Ancylobacter polymorphus: one gene and its partner. Each later gene encodes a partner of the first gene's protein in a complex. Links are inferred from orthologs where the notes say so. Each region holds a gene or a part of one and is shown on either strand. Other genes may lie near its edges.

What was found.
Region 2: the proteins of sdhA (region 1) and K9D25_RS16065 are in contact, whole or in part, in a crystal structure (PDB 6C12), measured with the Escherichia coli proteins. The link is inferred for Ancylobacter polymorphus from one-to-one orthologs.

What each region holds. Positions count from the first base shown.
Region 1 is NZ_CP083239.1:1,696,831-1,704,077, reverse strand. Bases 2,155-5,129 are described here. They hold sdhA (succinate dehydrogenase flavoprotein subunit), read right to left. Parts: upstream 4,576-5,129; coding sequence 2,734-4,575; downstream 2,155-2,733. Other genes in these bases: sdhC (succinate dehydrogenase, cytochrome b556 subunit), read right to left, coding at 4,981-5,129; sdhD (succinate dehydrogenase, hydrophobic membrane anchor protein), read right to left, coding at 4,580-4,978; K9D25_RS07955 (succinate dehydrogenase iron-sulfur subunit), read right to left, coding at 2,155-2,712. Outside these bases: mdlC (benzoylformate decarboxylase), read right to left, coding at 1-286; tRNA glutamyl-Q(34) synthetase GluQRS, read right to left, coding at 341-1,240; K9D25_RS07960 (LysE family translocator), read right to left, coding at 1,245-1,859; more of K9D25_RS07955, read right to left, coding at 1,930-2,154; more of sdhC, read right to left, coding at 5,130-5,373; K9D25_RS07935 (alpha/beta hydrolase family esterase), read left to right, coding at 5,724-7,022. UniProt on the Escherichia coli protein: Two distinct, membrane-bound, FAD-containing enzymes are responsible for the catalysis of fumarate and succinate interconversion; the fumarate reductase is used in anaerobic growth, and the succinate dehydrogenase is used in aerobic growth.
Region 2 is NZ_CP083239.1:3,389,628-3,396,887, forward strand. The notes cover bases 2,565-5,552. They hold K9D25_RS16065 (succinate dehydrogenase assembly factor 2), read right to left. Parts: upstream 4,213-5,552; coding sequence 3,916-4,212; downstream 2,565-3,915. Other genes in these bases: mfd (transcription-repair coupling factor), read right to left, coding at 2,565-3,919; recG (ATP-dependent DNA helicase RecG), read left to right, coding at 4,374-5,552. Outside these bases: K9D25_RS16055 (hypothetical protein), read left to right, coding at 1-228; more of mfd, read right to left, coding at 407-2,564; more of recG, read left to right, coding at 5,553-6,455; K9D25_RS16075 (YbaN family protein), read left to right, coding at 6,561-6,902; molybdenum cofactor guanylyltransferase MobA, read left to right, coding at 6,899-7,260. UniProt on the Escherichia coli protein: An FAD assembly protein, which accelerates covalent attachment of the cofactor into other proteins.

The sequences.
Region 1 (7,247 bases):
CGAGCCCTGCGGCGGTATGGACATTGACGATCGCCGGCTTGCCGGTCGCCTGCGCGTAGCCATCGGCGATGGCGATGGCGGAAGCCTCCTGCAAGGCGAGGTGATAGGTGAAATCGGCCGGGAAATCCTTGAGGAAGGTTTCTTCCGTCGAGCCCGGATTGCCGAAGAAGGTCGTCAGTCCAAGATCACGCAGAAGATCATACGTGACCGAACGCACGGTGGAGCCCGCCATATCGTCCTCACCCGGCCCCCGCAGGCCGCACAGCTTGCCCCGCGCGATCACCATGTCGCGGCGCCGGGCGGACAAGCTTTCCCGATTACGCAGGGGAACTCAACCCTATCATTTGCGTACGAGTGAAGACTCCCCGCTTTTGCCCGCGCCTTGCGTCTCCAGCGCGCGGCGGCGCACCTCCTCGGGCGTCACACCCTCGGCTCGCAAGGAGGCCAGACTCTGCGAGCCAATGGATTTGGAAAGCTTGCGCCCTTCCGCATCCAGCAGCAGCGCATGATGGGTATAGAGCGGCGCCGGCAGGCCCAGCAGCACCTGCAAGAGCCGATGCACCGAGGTCGCCGCCTTCAGGTCCGCTCCGCGCACCACATGGGTCACACCTTGCAGGGCATCGTCCACCACCACGGCGAGGTGATAGGCGGTCGGCATCTCCTTGCGGGCAAGGATGACATCGCCCCAGGCCAGCGGATCGGCGGCAACATTCGTCACTTCTCCCGCCGCATCCACCTCTCGCCAGGCAAGGGGGCCCGCCCTCTCCACCGCCCGCGCCATATCCAGCCGGAGCGCATAGGGCTCGCCCGCCGCCACGCGCCGTGCGCGCTCGGCGGCACTCATCGCCGCGCGGGGGAACGGGAACAGCGGCGCCCCGTCCGGGTCGCTCGGCCAACCCGACCGCCCGGCCACCGCGCGGCGGATGTCGCCACGGGTTTCGAAGCTGGGATAGATCAGGTCCAGCGCTTCCAGCCGGGCCAGGGCTGACCGATAGTCGGCAAAATGCTGGGATTGCCGACGCACTGGCTGCTCCCAGTCCAGCCCGAGCCAGGTGAGATCCTCATAAATCCCGGCCTCGAATTCCGGCCGGCAGCGCGTGGCGTCGATATCCTCGATCCGCAGCAGCAGCCGCCCCTCGCTGGCTCGCGCCAGCGCGTCATTGATCAGCGCGGAGCGCGCATGGCCGAGATGCAATGGCCCGTTCGGGCTCGGCGCGAAGCGGAAGACGGGATGGGTCACGGGTTCAGCGGACCGCCACCACCGCGACGCCCGCACCCACCATCACGCCCCCCGCGGTGCGGTTCACGCGGCGTACCACCTTGGGCGTGCGCAACAGCCGGCGCGCGCGACCCGCCAGCAGCACATGACCGCCAACCACCACCAGCTCGACGGCCAGGATAACGACGGACAGGCTGGCGAGTTGGCCAAGCGTCAGGGAAGGTCCCACCACATTCGGCAGCAGCGCGACATAGAACAACGGCATCTTCGGGTTGCCGAGATTGAGCGCGACGCCGGTGGCGAAGTCCGGCAGCAGCCCGCGCCGCGCCGCCATGGGCGCCAAATCGGGTACCACCGGCGGGGCGGTCCAGAGCCGCACGCCCATCCACACCAGCCAGGCGGCCCCGGCATAGCGCAGCACCGTCATCAGCCAGCCCATTTCCTGCGCCAGCAGAGAAAGACCGCAGGCGGCGAGACCGAGAAAGATGAGCACCCCGGCGACCGTGCCGGCGCCATAGGCCAGCCCGGAGGGCGCACCATGCGCGAGCGTGCGCGCGACAATGGTCATGTTGTCCGGGCCGGGACTCGCGGCGAAGACGAAGAAGGCCGCCGCGAAGGCAAGCAGCGTCGAGGCATCCATGGGTTCCTCCCCCGGCGCGCCAACGCGCCCCAGAGGCTCAGGATAGAGGCTTCGCCGATTGGCGTTAACCTCAGAACTGCCGCGCCACCATCATCTTCTTGATTTCGGCGATCGCCTTGGCCGGGTTCAGCCCCTTCGGGCAGGCCTTGGCACAATTCATGATGGTGTGGCAGCGGTAGAGCCGGAACGGGTCTTCCAGGTCGTCCAGCCGGTCGCCGGTGGCCTCGTCGCGCGAATCGATCAGCCAGCGATAGGCCTGCAGCAGAGCGGCGGGGCCGAGATAGCGGTCGCCGTTCCACCAATAGCTCGGGCAGGAAGTGGAGCAGCAGGCGCAGAGAATGCACTCATAGAGCCCGTCCAGCTTCTCGCGGTCGCCGCGCCCCTGTCGCCATTCCTTTTCCGGCGCCGGTGTCTCGGTGTGCAGCCAAGGCTCGACCGAGGCGTGCTGGGCGTAGAACTGGGTGAGGTCCGGCACCAGGTCCTTCACCACGGGCATGTGCGGCAGCGGGTAGATTTTCACCGCCGAGGCATCCACATCGTCCATGCTCTTCAGGCAGGCGAGCGTGTTGGTGCCGTCGATGTTCATCGAGCAGGAGCCGCAAATGCCCTCGCGGCAGGAGCGGCGGAAGGTGAGCGTCGGGTCGACCTTGTTCTTGATCCAGATCAGCCCGTCGAGCACCATCGGCCCGCAATCGTCGCGGTCGACATAATAGGTGTCGACGCTCGGATTTTTCCCGTCATCCGGGTTCCAACGGTAGATCTTGTACTCGGTCAGCCGGTTGGCGCCGGGCGGCTTCGGCCACACCTTGCCTTCGACAAGCTGCGAGTTCTTCGGAAGCGTGAGCTGGACCATGGCGAGCGATCGTTCCCCGGCTCAATACACCCGCTTGCGCGGCTCGATGTACTGGATGTCGTTCGACAGCGTGTAAGTATGCACCGGCCGGTCATCGAGCCGCACGGACTGCGTCTCGAAATCCATGAAGGCCAGCGTGTGCTTCATCCAATGGGCGTCGTCACGCTCGGGATAGTCCTCGCGCGCATGGGCGCCGCGGCTCTCGGTGCGGGCGGCGGCGCTTTCCATGGTCACGCTCGCCTGCGCGATCAGATTGTCATATTCCAGCGTCTCGATGAGATCGGAATTCCAGATCAGCGAGCGGTCGGTGACGCGGATGTCGCTGGAGCCGGCGAACACGCCGGCGATCAGCTTGCGCCCTTCCTCCAGAACCTCGCCGGTGCGGTAGACCGCGCAATTGTTCTGCATCACCTTCTGCATCGACAGACGCAGATCGGCGGTCGGCGTGCCGCCCTGGGCGTTGCGGAAATGATCGAGGCGCGCAAGCGCGAGATCGGCCGAACCGGAAGGCAGCTCGCGCTGCTTGTCGCCCGGCGTCAGCAGTTCGGCGCAGCGCAGCGCCGCCGCGCGGCCGAACACCACGAGGTCGGTCAGCGAGTTGGAGCCGAGCCGGTTGGCGCCGTGGATGGAGACGCAGGCGCATTCGCCCACCGCCATCAGCCCGGGCACCACATGGTCGGGATTGCCGTGCTTCTTGGTGACGACCTCGCCGTGGAAGTTCGTGGGAATGCCGCCCATGTTGTAATGCACGGTCGGCAGCACCGGGATCGGCTCCTTGGTCACGTCGACGCCAGCGAAGATCTTCGCGCTCTCGGAAATGCCCGGCAGGCGCTCATGCAGGATCGCCGGGTCGAGATGATCGAGGTGCAGGTAGATGTGGTCCTTGTTCTTGCCGACGCCGCGCCCCTCGCGGATTTCCATCGTCATGGAACGGGAGACCACGTCGCGCGAGGCGAGGTCCTTGGCAGAGGGGGCGTAGCGCTCCATGAAGCGCTCGCCCTCGGCATTGGTGAGGTAGCCGCCCTCGCCGCGCGCGCCCTCGGTGATCAGGCAGCCCGAGCCGTAAATGCCGGTCGGGTGGAACTGCACGAACTCCATGTCCTGCAGAGGCAGGCCGGCGCGCAGCACCATCGCGTTGCCGTCGCCGGTGCAGGTGTGGGCGGAGGTGGCGGAGAAATAGGCGCGGCCATAGCCGCCCGTGGCGAGGATCACCGTCTGCGCGCGGAAGCGGTGGATCGTGCCATCGTCCATCTTCAGCGCGATGAGGCCGCGGCAGCGCCCCTCCTCGTCCATGATCAGGTCGAGGGCGAAATACTCGATGAAGAACTCGGCCGAGTGCTTCAGCGCCGCGCCATAGAGCGTGTGCAGAATGGCGTGGCCGGTGCGGTCGGCGGCGGCGCAGGTGCGCTGCGCCGGGCTCTTGCCATAGTCCACCGTCATGCCGCCGAACGGGCGCTGGTAGATGCGGCCTTCCTCGGTGCGCGAGAACGGCACGCCCCAATGCTCCAGCTCATAGACGGCGGCAGGGGCATGGCGCACGAGATACTCAATGGCGTCCTGGTCGCCCAGCCAGTCCGACCCCTTCACCGTGTCGTACATGTGATAGCGCCAGTCGTCGGTGCCCATATTGCCGAGCGAGGCGGCGATGCCGCCCTGCGCCGCCACCGTGTGCGAGCGCGTCGGGAACACCTTGGTCACGCAGGCGGTGCGAAGCCCCGCCTCGGAACAACCGACCACGGCGCGCAGCCCCGCGCCGCCGGCGCCGACCACCACCACGTCATAGGTGTGGTCGGTGATGGGATAGGCCGCACCGAGCGGCGACGCCCCATTGGCGGCGCCATTGGCGGAAGAGTTCCCGGCCATGGTCTCAGCCTCCGAAACTGATCTTGAGGACGGCGAACGCACCGGCGCTACCGACCGCGATGGTGAAGAAGGTGTTGGCGATCAGCGCGAGCACCTTCAGCCCCTCCGTGTGGACATAGTCCTCGATCACCACCTGCATGCCGATGCGCATGTGGAAGCAGATCGAGAACAGCAGCAGCAGCAGCACGATGGCGACAAGCGGATGGCCGATGATGGCCACCACCTGCGCCTGCTCCTGACCCGCTGCCGCTATTACGATGGGCAGGGCGATCAGGATCAGCAGAAGATTGCCGATCGCGGTCACGCGCTGCAGCCAGAAATGGCCGGTGCCGGAGCGCGCCGAGCCGAGGCCGGCGACCCGCCGGCGCGGCGTGCGCATGGAGGAACCCGGGGAAACGCTCATGATCAGCCCTTCACCAGCCAGATGACGATCCACAACACCACAGTCAGTGCGACCGAGCCGATGATGGTGAGCTTGGCGAACAGTTCGCGGGGCCCGGGGCCGAAGCCCGCGCCGGTGTCCCAAACGAAATGGCGGATGCCGCCCAGCGCATGATGGATCAGCGCCCAGCTGTAGCCGATCAGAACCAGAAGCCCCAGCCAGCTGCCGTAAAGCCCGTTCACAGTGCTGAAGGCCTGGCCGGGGCTGGCGGCAGCCAGCAGCCAGATCACCAGCAGCGCCGTACCGAAATACAACGCGACGCCGGTGATGCGATGCACGATGGACATCATCATCGTCAGCATCGGGCGGTATATTTGCAGATGTGGGGAAAGGGGCCGCTCGGCCGCTCCTGCCATGTCGGTGTCCCAGATCACTCAGGAAGATGAAGTGTGCGTAGCGGAAACGATTGCAGTTCGCAATCATTCCAAAGGCAAATCCTATCGTTCAGCCACAAGCCCTCATTCAGGTTGCGCTGCAGCGTGCGCACCCTAGCGCAACCGCGCCGGCCCGCGCACCCCCCTTTTCGCCAACGCGGCGCTGGGAGGAAAGCTCCACGAAAGCTGCCGCTGACGGGCTGTTAACCATCTTTGCCTTTTAATTGACGGAAATCCGCCGTCTGTTGGGGTCCTGCGGAACCCGCCGATCCGAGGTCGCGCCGTCCATGCTTTTTGCGAAACCCAGATGCCTGCTGGGCGCAGCCCTGGCGATGTTCCTCGCCCTTGGCGGGTTCGCTTCCTCCCCGGCCAAGGCCCAGGCGGACGACGCGCCGCAGGATTCGGTGCGCAGTCTGGTCTCCGGCGGCCTCTCCCGCGAATTCATCCTGCACCGTCCGGCGAACGCCCATCCCGGCCCGCTGCCTCTGGTGATCGCGCTGCACGGCGCGCTGCAGCCGGCCGGCATGATGCAGCGCTATCTCGATCTCGACGCCATCGCCGATCGCGAGGGATTCGTTGTCGCCTATCCTAAAGGCATGAACCTCCTCTGGAATGACGGCCGCAGTTCGATCGCCGGCTTTATTCCGCTGCTGCACAAGCGCGACGATGGCCGCTTCGTGCTAGACGTGCTGGACACGCTGGTGGCGGAGGGCATCGCCGATCCCGCGCGCGCCTATCTCATGGGCTTTTCCAATGGCGGCTTTCTCACCGCCTATGTCGCCTGCAACTATGCCGACCGCTTCCAGGCCTATGCGACGATGATGATGACGGTGCCGGTCGGCTATACCGAGAGCTGCCGTCCGTCGAAGCCGGTGCCGATCCTCTTGATGAACGGCACTTATGATCCCATCGTGCCGATGTTCGGCCGTCCCACCCCCGGCGCCCGGCTGATGTCGGCGGATGCCACCGCCGCCCTGTTCGCGCGGCTCGACGGCTGCGCCGCGCCGGACATCTCCAGCGCTCCGCACGCCCGCATCACCCGCTGGACCAATTGCGCCCCCGGCGCCGCCGTCGCCTATTACGAGATCGCCGGCGGCCACCAGCCGCCCGCGCAGTCGACCGATGCGGTGGATGCGCTCGCCTCCGTGCTGCTCGGGCCGCGCCGCAGCGGGCTCGACGCGCCGGAAGAGATCTGGAGCTTCTTCAAGCGTTTCGGCGGCACCCCGGCAGCCGAAATCGCGACAGCCGCGCCCGCCGCCGCAGCGCCGGTGGCCGTCACCTCCCACACCCGTGCCGCCGCCGCCCCCGCACGGACGGCCACCGCTGCCCGGCCGATCCTGCGCGAGCCGACGACGCTCGCCAACGCCTGGCAGGGCATCGTGCCGGAAGCCGAAACGCCTGCCCCCGGCACGCCCGCCCCCACCGCTTTCGCCGCGACGGAGGCCACCCCCGCGCTCAACCGGCCGCTTGCGCCCGGCGCCCCTCTGCCTTTGCAGGCGGGTTTCGGGCAGGGTGGCTTCGTTCAGGTCGGCGCGGGTCAGGCAGCTGCGCCGGCCGTCGCGACCCGCCTCGCGCAGGTGCCGCTGCCGCCGCCCTCCCCGCTGCGCGCTCGGGCCGCCAGCGCCCAGTAGCGCTCCCGCCATCCTTTTGCCGCGAGGCCCCGCTTTAGATCGGGACTTCGCCGCTCGGCGCTCGCGTCGAATCGATGACGGGCTGGGTTGACGGGCGCGATCATGGGCGGCATCGTCCCTCCATCCGTCGCGGGGGTATCTTAAAACCTCTCGACGCATGCTTTCGTAAGCGACCGCTTGCCGGGCCGGATCACGGAGCCAGCGCCCAGCGGGTGGCGGGCTGAC
Region 2 (7,260 bases), 1.7 Mb from region 1 along the record:
CACCCGAACCAGCCGGCGCAGGGCGGGCTGGAGATCACCATTCCGCCGATCAACGACCCGAATTATCTCGATTACGGCCCGCTGCCGGACAAGCCGGGTTCCGGCAAGAGCCAGGACTATATGGATCAGGCCGGCGGCAATTATGAAAACCTCAGCGGCCCGGGGTCGGATGTCGACGCTGATGTGATGCCCGACACCGACGGCGCCTATGAAAGCCCGCTGGACTGAGGCCCGGCTGAAAGCGGCCGTCATACGGACGGCTCGCCACCCCTGAGAACATCGTCATCCCGGCCGTCGCCGAGGCGAAGAGCCGGGATCGTCGTCCAAAATGCCGCAGCGATCCCGGACAGGGCCTGCGGCCCTTCCGGGATGACGGCCCGCCGCGAAGCGGCGGCTCACGCCGCCTTCAGGCCGCCTTCGCCCCCTGCTCCGCGATCTTCGCCAGCTCTTTCAGAATTCCGGCGCTGCCCTTCAGTCGCGCATTGGCGCTCGGCCAGTCCTCGGAGAACACCACCTTGCCGTCGGGGCGCATCTTCGCCACCACATGCGGCTTGCCGACATAGGTGATGAAGCCGGCCGGGTTGGGGAAGCGCCCGTCGCGGAAGGTCAGCACCATGCCGCGCGGGCCGGCATCCACCTTCTCCACATTGGCGCGGCGGCACAGCGCCTTGATCGCCACCAGCTTGAGCAGCTGTTCCACCTCTTCGGGCAGCGTGCCGAAGCGGTCGACCATTTCCGCGCCCATGGATTCGATCTCGGCGTCGGTCTCCATGTCGGCCAGCCGGCGATAGAGGCTGAGGCGGACATGCAGGTCGGTCACATAGTCCTCGGGGATCAGCACCGGCGTACCGATGGAGATGGTGGGCGACCACTTGTCCGCCGCCGGCGCGGTAATGCCGGCCTTGAGGTTGGCGATCGCCTCCTCAAGCATCTCCTGATACAGCTCGTAGCCGACCTCCTTGATATGGCCGGACTGCTCGTCGCCGAGCAGATTGCCGGCGCCGCGAATGTCGAGGTCGTGGCTGGCGAGCTGGAAGCCCGCCCCCAGCGTGTCGAGCGACTGCAACACCTTGAGCCGCCGATCCGCCTGCGCCGTCACCTGCTTTTCCGCCGGCAGGGTGAAGATGGCATAGGCCCGCGTCTTGGAGCGACCGACGCGCCCGCGCAGCTGGTAGAGCTGGGCGAGGCCGAACATGTCGGCGCGGTGGATGATCAGCGTGTTGGCGGTGGGGATATCGAGGCCGGATTCGACGATGGTGGTGGAGAGCAGCACGTCGAACTGCCCGTCATAGAAGGCGGACATGATTTCTTCGAGCTGCGTCGCCGCCATCTGGCCATGCGCCACCGCGACCTTCACCTCCGGCACGCTCTTGTCGAGGAAGTCCTTCACCTCGGCGAGGTCCTCGATGCGCGGGCAGACATAGAAGCTCTGTCCGCCGCGATAGCGCTCGCGCAGCAGCGCCTCGCGTACGATCAAGGGATCGAACGGGGTTATGAAGCTGCGGACCGCCAGCCGGTCGACCGGCGGCGAGGCGATGATGGAGAGTTCGCGCACCCCGGTCATGGCGAGCTGCAGCGTGCGCGGAATGGGCGTCGCGGTGAGGGTCAGCACATGCACCTCGGCGCGCATCTGCTTCAGCCGCTCCTTGTGGCCAACGCCGAAATGCTGCTCCTCATCGACGATGACGAGGCCGAGATCGCGGAAGGAGATCGTCTTGCCCAGCAGCGCATGGGTGCCGACCACGATGTCCACCGTGCCGTCGGCGAGCCCCTTCTTGGTGTCGGAAAGTTCCTTGCCGGTCACCAGCCGCGAGGCCTGCCGCACCACGACGGGCAGCCCCTTGAAGCGCTCGGAAAACGTCTTGAAATGCTGGCGGGCGAGCAGCGTGGTCGGCACCACCACCGCCACCTGCTTGCCGTTCAGCGCCACGGCGAAGGCGGCGCGCAGCGCGACCTCCGTCTTGCCGAAGCCGACATCGCCGCACACCAGCCGGTCCATCGGATGGCCGGAACCGAGATCGTCGAACACCGCCTCGATAGCGGCCTCCTGGTCCTCGGTCTCCTCATAGGGGAAGCGGGCGCGGAACTCGTCATAAAGCCCGGCCGCCGGCACGAGGCGCGGCGCCTCCTGCGTCTGGCGCTGCGCCGCCACCTTGATCAGCTCGGCCGCCATCTCGCGGATACGGCTCTTCATCCGCGCCTTGCGCGCCTGCCAGCCGCCGCCGCCCAGCCGGTCGAGCTGTGCCTCGGTGTCTTCCGAGCCGTAGCGCGACAGGAGTTCGAGGTTTTCCACCGGCAGGAACAGCTTGGAGCCTTCCGCATAGTGGATTTCGAGGCAGTCGTGCGGGGCGCCCATCGCCTCGATGGTCTTCAGCCCGATGAAGCGGCCGATGCCGTGGTCGACATGCACGACGAGATCGCCGGCGGTGAGCGCGCCCAGCTCCGCGATCACGTCCTGCGGCCGGCGCGCCTTGCGCTTCGGGCGCACCAGCCGGTCGCCGAGAATGTCCTGCTCGCCGATGACGGCGAGGCCGTCCGTCTCGAAGCCAGACTCGATGCCGAGCACGGCCAGCGCGATGGTGCCCTTGGGCAGCGCCTCCGCCGCGTCGCGCGAGCCGACCGTCTGCGTGCCCTTGAGGCCGTGATCGGCGAGCACGGTGGACAGCCGGTCGCGCGAGCCGTCCGACCAGGCGGCGAGGATGGTGCGCTTATGTTTGGCGAGGTCGCGCAGATAGGCGGCCGCCACCTCGAACAGCGAGGCTTCGGGGTCCGCCCGTTCCGGCGCGAAGGAGCGGGCCGGGCGGCCGTCGAGGTCGATCACGTCCCTCGATTCGGGCAGCGCATAGGCCGACAGGGCGACGTTCTTCGCCGCCTCGCGCCGGGCCTTCCACTCCTCGGCGGTGAGATAGAGCGCGTCGGGCGGCAGCGGCTTGTAGGGCGTGCCGCCGCCATGCTCCAGGCCGTGGCGGCGGGCGTCGTAATAATCGGCGATCTGGTCGAGCCGGGAGGCGGCGGCCTCGTCGTCCTGCGCCTCCATGACGATGGGGGCGTCGGGGGCGTAGTCGAACAGCGTGTCCAGCCCGTCATGGAACAGCGGCAGCCAGTGTTCCATGCCGGGATAGCGCCGCCCCTCGCTCACCGCCTCATAGAGCATGTCGCCGCGCTGCGCCGCGCCGAAGGCGGCGACATAGGCCATGCGGAAGCGCTTCATCGTCTCGCTGGTGAGCTGCACCTCGCTCATCGGCACCAGATCGAGGGCGCGCATCTGCATGGCGGTGCGCTGGGTCTCGGGGTCGAAGGAGCGGATCGATTCCAGCGTGTCGCCGAAGAAATCGAGCCGCACCGGCGCCGGCAGCCCGGGCGGGAACAGGTCGACAATGCCGCCGCGCACCGCATATTCGCCGGTATCGCGCACGGTGGAGGTGCGCTGGAAGCCGTTGATCTCCGCCCAGCCCACCACCTCGTCGAGCGAGAGCGCGTTGCCCGGCGCGGCGGAGAAGGACTGGGTGGCGATCAGCGCGCGGCTCGGCACGCGCTGCAGCGCGGCGTTGACCGTGGTGAGCAGGATGGTGCCGGCCTCGCGGCCCTTCACACGCGCGAGCCGGGCCAGCGTGGTCATGCGGCGGGCGATGACGGCGCTGTTGGGCGAGGCGCGGTCATAGGGCAGGCAGTCCCAGGCCGGGAAGGGCAGCACCTCCACCCCCGGCGCGAAGAAGCCGAGCGCCCGCTCCAGCTCCGCCATGCGCTCGCTGTCGCGGCAGATCACCATCAGCGTCGGCCAGGGCGCCTTGTCCTGCGCCGCCAGCGCGCGGGCGAGATCGGCGACGACGAGGCCCTCCATCCCGCCCGGCACATTGGCGAGCGTGACCGTGCGGCCGGGCGCGAGCTTCGAGGTCAGGGTGGCGAAAGCGGTCTTCATATCGGCGGCAGGCCCTCGCCCGACAGATGGAACTGGCGGAAGCGGTGAAAGACGGGGGTGTCGAACTCCGGCGACGGCTCACCGCTGCCGAGCCAGCCGAAAAGGTCGGGGTCCTCGACCTCGATCAGCTTCTCGAAATCGGCCACCTCGTCCTCGCTCAACTCGCCGATGCAGGCATCGGCGAAACGGCCCATCAGCAGGTCCATCTCGCGGGTGCCGCGATGCCAGGAGCGGTAGAGGATGCGGCGACGGCGGGCATCGAGGCCCGCGCTGGAGCGCGTGGTTCCGGTCATGTCCAGGTCTCGGTTTCGCGGTGACGCCAGCGCGGCCGCGCGCAAGAGGCGCCGGTTCTAGCGCGGGCTGGGCCCGCTGTCAGGTGGCTTGTCGGCATGGCAGATAGAACGCCCGGGAAGCGATTGCGCGCCGGCCCGCCATCGTCCACCTTCCGCCCATCATGCGGCCCGACCTTCTCAATCCCTATTTCGCCGAAATCACCGGCCTTCCCGGCATCGGCCCCAAGCTCGCGCGGCCCTTCAACCGCCTGCTCGGGCGGGAGGAGGGCGCGCGCGTGCTCGATCTCCTGCTGCACCTGCCATCCTCCACCATCGACCGCCGCGCCCGCCCGACACTGGCGGAAATCGTGCCCGACACGGTGGTGACGGTGGAAATCCATGTCGACCGCCATGTCCCCACCCCGCGCGGCTCGCGCGCGCCCTACCGTGTCTATGGCCACGACGCCACCGGCGACCTGACGCTCGCCTTCTTCAAGGCCGAGCGCAGCTGGATGGAGCGGCTGCTGCCCGTGGGCGAAACGCGCTGGGTGTCGGGCACCGTCACGCTCTACGACGGCATGGCGCAGATGGTTCACCCCGACCGGGTGGTGGACGCCGCCGGCCTCGCGAAGCTGCCGCCGATCGAGCCGCTTTATCCGCTCGTCGAGGGGCTGGGCCAGGGCCATCTGCGCCGCGCCATCGAGGCCGCGTTCACCCAAGTGCCGGAGCTGCCGGAATGGCGCGCCGACCCGCCCGGCATCGGCTTTCTCGACGCGCTGCGCAAGGTGCACCAGCCGCGCGAGACGCTGGATGCAAGCCCGCAGGGCCCCGCCTGGCAGCGTCTCGCCTATGACGAACTGCTCGCCGGCCAACTCGCCCTCGCCCTGCTACGCGCCAGCACGGTGAAGCAGGCAGGGCGGCCGAGCGTGGGCGATGGGCGGCTCTCGGCGCGCATTCTCAGTGCCCTGCCCTTTTCCCTCACGGGATCGCAGACCGAGGCGCTCAAAGCCATCCGCGCCGATCTCGGGTCAGAGGACCGCATGCTGCGCCTGCTGCAGGGCGATGTCGGCTCGGGCAAGACCGTGGTGGCGCTGCTGGCGGCGGCCACCGTGATCGAGGCCGGCCGGCAGGCGGCCTTGATGGCACCGACGGAAATCCTCGCCCGCCAGCACATGAAGACCATCGCCCCGCTGGCGGAAGCGGCGGGGCTTCGCGTTGCCCTGCTCACCGGGCGGGAGAAGGGGCGCGGGCGGGCGGAGCTTCTGGCCCGGCTCGCGGCCGGCGCGATCGATCTCGTCATCGGCACCCATGCGCTGTTTCAGGAAGGGGTGGATTTCCACGACCTCGCGCTCGCCATCGTCGATGAGCAGCACCGCTTCGGCGTGCATCAGCGCCTCGCGCTCGCCGCCAAGGGCGAGGCGGTGGATGTGCTGGTCATGACCGCGACGCCGATCCCGCGCACGCTGGTGCTGACCTATTTCGGCGACATGGATTCCAGCGAGCTGCGCGAGAAGCCGGCCGGCCGCCAGCCCATCGACACCCGCGCCATCCCCTCCGACCGGATTGACGAGATTGTTGCCCGGCTCGGCCGCGCGCTGGCGGAAGGACGCCGCGCCTACTGGATCTGCCCGCTAGTCGAGGAATCGGAAACCTCCGACCTCGCCGCCGCCGAGGCCCGCTTTGCCGATCTCGCGGCACATTTTGGCGCCCGTGTCGGCCTCGTCCACGGCAAGATGAAGGGGGCGGAGAAAGACGCCGCCATGGCCGCTTTCGCCGCTGGGGAAACACAGCTCCTCGTCGCCACCACCGTGGTCGAGGTGGGCGTCGATGTGCCCGAGGCCAGCATCATCGTGATCGAACATGCGGAACGTTTCGGCCTCGCGCAGCTTCATCAGCTGCGCGGCCGGGTCGGGCGCGGTTCGGAAGCCTCCACCTGCGTGCTGCTCTACCGCCGCCCGCTGGGGGAGATCGCCCGCCAACGGCTGGAAGCGCTACGCTCCTCCGAGGACGGGTTCTTCCTCGCCGAGCAGGATCTGAAGCTGCGCGGCGAGGGCGACGTGCTCGGCACACGGCAGAGCGGCTTTCCCGGCTTCAAGCTGGCGCGGCTTGAGGTGCATGGCGATCTTCTCGTCGCGGCGCGGGCCGAGGCGCTGGAGATCGTCAAGAACGATTCTGATCTTCGCGGCCCGCGTGGCGCGGCCCTGCGGCTGTTGCTACATGTGTTCGAGCGCGACGTGGCGGTGAAGCTGCTCAGCGCGGGGTAATGACGAGAGGACGAGCTCCAACGACTTGGCGATGCGATGATGCACCCCTGCATGACAGAGCCTGAGCGGAAAACGTCTTCCCTTGCGGCACCTGTGCGCTGGGCAATGTTTGCCCTCGCCTGGGTCTGCGTCGGGCTGGGCATTGTCGGGCTCGTCACGCCGGTCATGCCCGGCACGGTGTTCCTCATTCTCGCGGCATGGCTGTTCACCCGTTCCTCACCGCGCTTCGAGCGCTGGCTGCTCACCCATCCGCGCCTCGGCCCCTCCGTGGTGGCGTGGCGGGCGAATGGCGTGGTGCCGCGCTGGGCGCAACTTGTCGCCACCGGCAGCATGGCCGGCAGCTTCGTGCTGCTGGTCGTCATCGGCCTTTCCGTGCCGGTTCTGGCGATCATTGGCGCGATCTTCGTCGGCACCAGCGCCTATCTGCTCACCCGGCCGACCGCATGAGCGAAGCGGCGCCACCCGCCGGGCTGATCCTCGCCGGCGGCCTGTCGCGCCGCATGGGCGGGGGCGACAAGGGGCTGAAGCGGCTCGGCGGCGAGACGGTGCTGGCGCGCATCGCCGCCCGGCTGGCGCCGCAGGTGTCGCCGCTTCTGCTCAACGCCAATGGTCCGGCGGCGCGCTTCGGGCTGGATCTGCCTGTGGTGGCGGACACATTGCCGGGCCAACCCGGCCCGCTCGCCGGCCTGCTCGCCGGGCTCGACCATGTCGCGCGCGAACTGCCGGGCGCGCGCCACCTGCTCACCGTGCCGAGCGACTGCCCGTTCCTGCCCCATGACCTCGCCGCGCGTCTTGCCGCCGCTGC